Linked DNA regions of Gemmata palustris. The protein of the gene in region 1 interacts with the protein of each later gene in a pairwise test. Links are inferred from orthologs where the notes say so. Each region holds a gene or a part of one and is shown on either strand. Other genes may lie near its edges.

The links.
Region 2: the proteins of J8F10_RS28380 (region 1) and dps interact in binary tests that used the Escherichia coli proteins (3 or more experiments, as listed by UniProt). The link is inferred for Gemmata palustris from one-to-one orthologs.

What each region holds. Positions count from the first base shown.
Region 1 is NZ_JAGKQQ010000001.1:6,818,848-6,822,153, forward strand. The notes cover bases 178-3,165. They hold J8F10_RS28380 (ATP-dependent Clp protease adaptor ClpS), read left to right. Parts: upstream 178-1,502; coding sequence 1,503-1,829; downstream 1,830-3,165. Other genes in these bases: J8F10_RS28370 (dioxygenase family protein), read left to right, coding at 178-533; J8F10_RS28375 (hypothetical protein), read left to right, coding at 581-1,315. In the rest of the region: more of J8F10_RS28370, read left to right, coding at 1-177; J8F10_RS28385 (RNA polymerase sigma factor), read left to right, coding at 3,247-3,306. UniProt on the Escherichia coli protein: Involved in the modulation of the specificity of the ClpAP-mediated ATP-dependent protein degradation.
Region 2 is NZ_JAGKQQ010000001.1:5,580,830-5,583,947, forward strand. Bases 197-2,996 are described here. They hold dps (DNA starvation/stationary phase protection protein Dps), read left to right. Parts: upstream 197-1,237; coding sequence 1,238-1,756; downstream 1,757-2,996. Other genes in these bases: J8F10_RS22965 (hypothetical protein), read left to right, coding at 197-1,108; J8F10_RS22975 (hypothetical protein), read right to left, coding at 1,890-2,237; J8F10_RS39210 (hypothetical protein), read right to left, coding at 2,241-2,996. Also shown: more of J8F10_RS22965, read left to right, coding at 185-196; more of J8F10_RS39210, read right to left, coding at 2,997-3,035; J8F10_RS22985 (YciI family protein), read right to left, coding at 3,093-3,118.

The DNA.
Region 1 (3,306 bases):
CGGATAACGACCTCATCATCATCGGCAAAAACACCACGCGGGCGGTGGGCGAGATCACGCACCTGACGGGCAAGGTGTTCGACATCAACGGTGCGCCCGTGAAGAACGCGACCGTCGAAATCTGGCAGTGCGACGCGAACGAGGTGTACCTCCACTCGTCCGACAGCACCCCGAAAGCCAAGCAACAAGACAAGAACTTCCAGGGGTTCGGCCGCTGCGCCACCACCGATAAGGGCGAGTACCGGTTCCGCACCATCAAGCCGGTTCCGTACCCCGGTCGGCCCGCGCCGCACATCCACTTCAAGGTGAAGAAGGGGAACCGCGAGTTGCTCACCAGCCAGTTCATGATCCGCGGGCACGCGGGCAACGCGCGCGACGGGGTATTCGGTGGCGTCCGCGACGTCATCGACCGCGAACTGATCCTGGTGGACTTCAAGCCGGTCAAGGACTCGAAAATCGGCGAATTGCAGGCGTACTTCGAGATCGTTCTCGGCGTCACGCCGGACGAGAAGGACATGAACCCGCGGAAGTAACTGCGCGGGCTGAATCGAACCCCATCATATCTATTCGGAGACTCCATATGCGAATGGCAGCAGTGGCATTATTCGTGGGCGGGTTGCTCGCGGTCGTTTCGTTCACCAACGCTCAACCCCCCGGCGGCGGTAAGGGCGGCGGTGGTAAGGGTGGCGGAGGAGGCGAAAAAGGCGGCAAGGGCGGCCCCGGTGGGCCGGGCGGCGGTCGGGCCGTCAGCGCCGAAGAAATGGTGACGCGGTTGATGGCCTTCGACAAGAACAGCGACGGCAAACTCACGAAGGACGAGGTCACGGACGAGCGGTTGAAGCCGCTGTTCGAGCGGGCCGATGCGAACCAGAAGGGCGTTCTCACAAAGGAAGAACTGACCGCGTTCTTCACGAAGGAAATGGCCAATCTCGGTGGCGGCGGCCCCGGCGGTGGTGGCCCGGGAGGATTCGGTGGTGGTCGGCCGGGTGGCCCGGGCGGTGGCGGCCCCGGGGGATTTGGTGGGTTCGGCCCGCCCCCTCTCGGTCAGATCATGCCGGTGTTCCTCCAGGACCAACTGAAGCTGACCGATGCCCAGAAGAAGCAACTCGAAGCCATCCAGAAGGACGTGGACGCGAAGCTCGAAAAGCTCATGACCGAAGAACAGAAGAAAACGTTCAAGGCCATGAAGGAACGCGGTCCCGGTGGCCCGGGTGGTCCCGGCGGATTCCCGGGAGGGCCGGGCGGCCCCGGTGGGTTCCCGGGCGGTCCCGGCGGACCGGGTGGCAACCCTCCGCCCCCGCCGCCGGAACGGTAAAATGCTGAACCCCGCCCTTTTGGGCGGGGTTCGTCTTTGGGTCTGAACTGTTCGGCTTCCGACGGCAGAACACGGGCGCATCACTCTAAATGTGGACAGAGTAATTTGTTTACCCTCTCTTCCCCTCATGTTATGAGCGGGTTATAATCGCTGAGTCTTCCGCTCGCCCCGGTAGAGAGACCGGATTATGGCCACAGCAACCCCACTTCCAGACGTCGCCCCCGACACCGAGGCCAAAACGCGCCGCCAGCCGCCCTACGCGGTCATTCTGCACAACGACGACAAGAACACGATGGAATTCGTCGTGGGCGTGCTACGCAAGGTGTTCGGCTACACCGTCGAGAAGTGCGTGAAGCTCATGCTCGACGCGCACCAGAACGGTAAAGCGGCGGTGTGGATCGGGGCGCTGGAAGTGGCCGAGCTGAAAGCCGATCAGATCCGCTCGTGCGGCTCCGACCCGTTCGTGAAGCAGGGCGGGCACCCGCTCGGCGTGAGCATCGAACCCGCTGCTTGAAGTCGGCACGCTCGGTTCCTCTGGTCCTTTCAAAGCACTTTCTGGCTCACTGAGCGTCGCGAAGAAAAAGGGAAAGAAAATCAAAAAGCGCGCGAACCACCCCTTAGAAGCTCGTGTCCGAGAAGGGTAACCGCACCGGGGGTTCGCCCCGGTGTTCGGTCGTTGGCTCTGAAAATTTGGAAAAATCGGCGAGAGTCGATTGCCAAGCGGATCGCGGCTAGTTACTGTTACTAGTCCGTGGCCGGGCGATCCCGGCTCGCGTCGTTTTTACCGTGTACCCCTAACCTTTATTTCCCTCTAACCGTTCGAGATGACTTCTTAATTCATCCTCTGGCACGGCTCTCAACCGTGTCACAACGTCCGCGGAGGTGTGCGATGGCCCTGAACAACCTGAAGACCCTGACGACGACGACCGCCATTGTGACCAGCGTGAAGCTGATCGCGACGCCGGCCGATCGCCTCGGTCTGGGGTTCGCGGCTGGAGCCTATTCAGCGGACGACCTGTCCCAGGGGCAATTCCCGTTGCCCCACAATCCGGAACCCGAACAGGTCCGGTCACGGCAGGACGAGTCCGCACCGCAGATGCGAAAGCAGACGCGGGCGGGCGCTCCAGACGCCGTGCCCCCGACCGGTCCGGTCGGATGTCATTCCCCTGGTTCCCGTGCCGTCGTCTCGTGGCCGTCCCTATCCGGTGCGAACCGGACAGCGATAGTCACAGATTCCCGGTGGGATCGCTTGACCACAGTAAGCGTCGTCAGAAGCCGAATCAGCCGCGACTGCCAATCGCCTGCTCGGACCTGCGACAAACAAGGCGTACTGAGGAAAGTGACCCCGGCGACGACGGCCGGAAAGTGAGGTGACCACTGGCTTAAACGCACCCCCGATTCGGATTGACCACGAGGGCCGGCCCACCGGCTCAGATGAACAACCGTAGTCGTTGCGCGTTTACGCGATGGTCACAACCAGGACTTTTAACTTCTATCACGCTGGTCCCGGATTGGTGCGAGTGAGACCTCGTCGGGTCGCACGGTGCGCCGGTGTCACGAAGCAGACGAAGGCCGCGCGCCTTCAGTCGCCTCGCGAACATCGCCGTCGCATGTGACAACTCACGAACGGGTCCCCTCAAACCAACCCCTGGGCAAAAGCCGCCGCGGCTTTCCCGGTTCCGGTTCCCGACGATTGTTCGCGCCGATGTCCCTTTCTCAGCAAAGGGGCGCCCGGAGCGGTCGTGGTGCAGCACATCGCTGCGCCGGACCGCAAGGGAAAGGTGCGAGTCGGTGAGCCGCTACCCAGAAGCCGCCCGGACGCGGGAACGAGCCGCCCCCTTCTCTGATCCGAGGAGGGCCGCGTTCCCGAGTCGGTCGCGCGTCGCCAGCGCCGCAAAACACGGGACAAGGATCGGGACAGGAACCCAATCATGAGCTGGACCGAAATCACTGTGTTGGTTGAGAAGGCGAAGACCGGCGACCGCGAGGCT
Region 2 (3,118 bases), 1.2 Mb from region 1 along the record:
CGACGCGAACCGCGCAACTGGCGCAGGCGCGGAATTTCACCCAACTGCTGAACACGGCCGGTATGTTCGGCCGATCTAGTCCAAGTTCACCCAAAAACGGGTGCATTCGGGGTCGAGCGGCACGCCGAGTCACGGATTTGGGACTCGATCACCCGGAGCCGAAACTTCCGCGGACGAGGTTGTCATGGGCTGGAAGTCGATCGCGTGGACGGGGTTGCTCGTCCCGGCGCTCGCCGGGTGCGGCGCGCTCCGTCACGCCGCACCCGGCGTATCGGACGATAACGTACCGAGCCGAACCCGGCTCGGGATCGAGCGCGACCAGCGCCGCGACGCCCGCGCCGCGTGGCAGGCGGTGGGCGCGCGGCACACGGACCGCGCCTTCAGTACCGAGTTCCGGGACGGGTTCCTGGACGGCTACGCGGCCTACCTCGATCGCGGTGAGGCCGCCCAACCGCCGGCCGTGTCACCGGCCAGTTTCGTGCAGAACAAGACCTCTAGTTCTTCCGAAGACGGCGGACTGATCCGCGACTACTACATCGGCTTCCAGTACGGCGGCGAGGTCGCGGGCGCGAACGTCCGCCGACCGGCGCCGATCACCCTACCGACCGAACCGGTCCGCCCGGCTCCGATTACCCCGACCGTTCCCTACGTGCCGCCGGCCTGGTCGAACCCGAACTCGAAGCCAACACCGGCCCCGCTGCCGCACTCGGGGCCGAGCGCCCCCGGGACCAATACGGGCAAGTTCGACACGATCGATTCCTGGTCCCCGGAAGGTTCGGGCAAGCCGGTTCCGCCGCTCCCGAAACCGGAGCTACCGGTCATCAAGCCGTTTACCCCGACCCTGCCGGGCGACACGAAGCTCGCGCCGCTGCCCGTGCCCCCCGCACCGGATCGACTGCCGTTGCCCGTGCCGCCCTCTTCACGACCGGACCCGCTGCCCGTGCCCGCGCCGCCGGGCACGCTGGTGCCACCCGCGCCGACTCCGAACGTACCTCTCCCGCCGCCGGGTGCGTCCGCGCCCTCTTTTCTGGGTGAGGTGCCCGTGATCCCGTTCCAGTTCGCGCCCGTGCCGGTCCCCCCAGTGGTCGTCCTGAGCCCGCAGAAGTAGAGGGGGCGCCGAACCGCGATATCGGCACGCCCGTTGCTCTCTATCGGTCGAAAAGTGCGTTAGATACCGCCCCGCATCGGGTACACTTCCGTGTTGTGGGACGGAAACTCGCCACCGAAGGAGACGAACATGAGCGCCAACACCGCCACCAAGAAGGCCGAAGCGGGCACGAGCTTTCCCACGCGAAACGACCTCGCCGCCGAAACCCGGACGAAGGCGATTTCGCTGCTAAACCAGCACCTCGCGGACACGTTCGACCTGATGTCGCAAACCAAGTTCGCCCACTGGAACGTGAAGGGGCCGAACTTCATCGCGCTGCACAAACTGTTCGATGAACTCGCGGAAGGCTTGGAAGAACACATTGATGAGATTGCGGAGCGCACGACCGCTCTGGGAGGGGTCGCGACGGGTACCGCGCGCCAAGCCGCGGCATCGAGCCGCGTGCCCGAGTTCCCGTCCGGCACACACAAGGGGTTGGACGTCGTCACCGCGCTGGCCGAACGGTTCGCGGCGCTGGGCAAAACGACCCGCGAAGCCATCGACACCGCGGACGAACTGGGCGACAAGAACACGGCCGACCTGTTTACGCAGGTGTCACGCGACCTCGACCAGTCGCTGTACTTCCTCGAAGCTCACTTGCAGGGGTAGGGGGAAAAGCAAAATCCGCCGCGGATAAACGCAGATAACACGGATCAAGACCGAAGGCAGATTGGTCTTCGGTCTTTTCAGTTTTGATCTGTGCTAATCTGTGTTCATCCGCGGCGAATTTTCTCTTCGCGACTCACACCAATCGCCAGACCGCACCCACAACTCCGACCAATAGCACCAGCCCGAAACATCCCTTGTTGATGACCTTCGGTGGAGCGGCTAGCGCCCGCAGTTCGGCTTCGGCTTCGTCACAGGCGCGGATGTAGCCGTCGCGGTCGTCGATGTGCTTGTAGTCCGATTCGTGGACGATTTTATTCCGCACGGTGGCGACGAACCGGATCTTCCTCACCAGGGGTTGAGGGAGCCGGTTCTGCGCGCTGGTCACTTTCTCGTGTAGCCCCTTACCGGTCGCGTGGAAGGCTTGCTCCAGAAGTGCTTCCAGTGCCTTGGTCCGCGTGATGGCCAGTTCGATGTCACTCATGGGCTATTTCTTACCCAAAAGGAGATCAACGACCCAGCACCCGCGCACGTGAATCTGGTCGGCGTCGCGACAGTGGTTCAGAATGTTGACGTTGTCGCAGCCCGCGTCCTGAAGCGCGTCTGCCAAAATCGGCATCACGCTGAAATCACGCGAGTCGTACATCTGCTTCGCCAAAGCGAGAACTGTCGATGTGCTCCAAGTTCGTTTGATACTCGCTAACCAAACTACATTTTCAAATACGTCGCGCAGAAACGTGATTTGTGTATCAGCGATCGGGTTCGAGCCTGGATCACCGGAGGCAACAGAGGCAACTTCGGCGGCCGCACCACCCATCCACCTGACACGTGCCCCGGGATTTTCTTGGTGGGCCAGGGCTGAAGCGAGTTCCAGTGCAGCACGTGTGAGGTCGTCCAGCGGCGGTCGGGGGAGACATTCAGGAGGAGGCCCGTACTCTCTGAGCGCTTCCCTAATCGACCCACTCGTCGATAAGAAACGGGTCTTTAACCACTCAGTCCCTTCTGCTGCCTCCGTTGCAAGTTCCACGGTTCGCCGAAGGAGTTCATTGTCGCGGAGGGGTAAAACATGCCGAGCGCAGGCGATGTCGTATAGGAAAATCTTGCGATCAGTAACGATCGGACAGCCATCAAGGATAAGACTTTGAAAGCTGAGCTGGATGCTGTAGAAGTCTCGTGCTCCAATACACCTCATCCAATCCGCTTCGGCGAACCAGCAACGTATCGTTTGTTGCTGGTCTCCAATGAGTTGAGCTGAAACGCGCGGTTTCCGCTTCTTCGCCATATCCGCCCCCGGCTCGGAAAATGCCTTCAGGTCGGACAGTCGCTCACCGCTTGCAGCTCACGCCTTCGGAGCGAGGTTCGCGT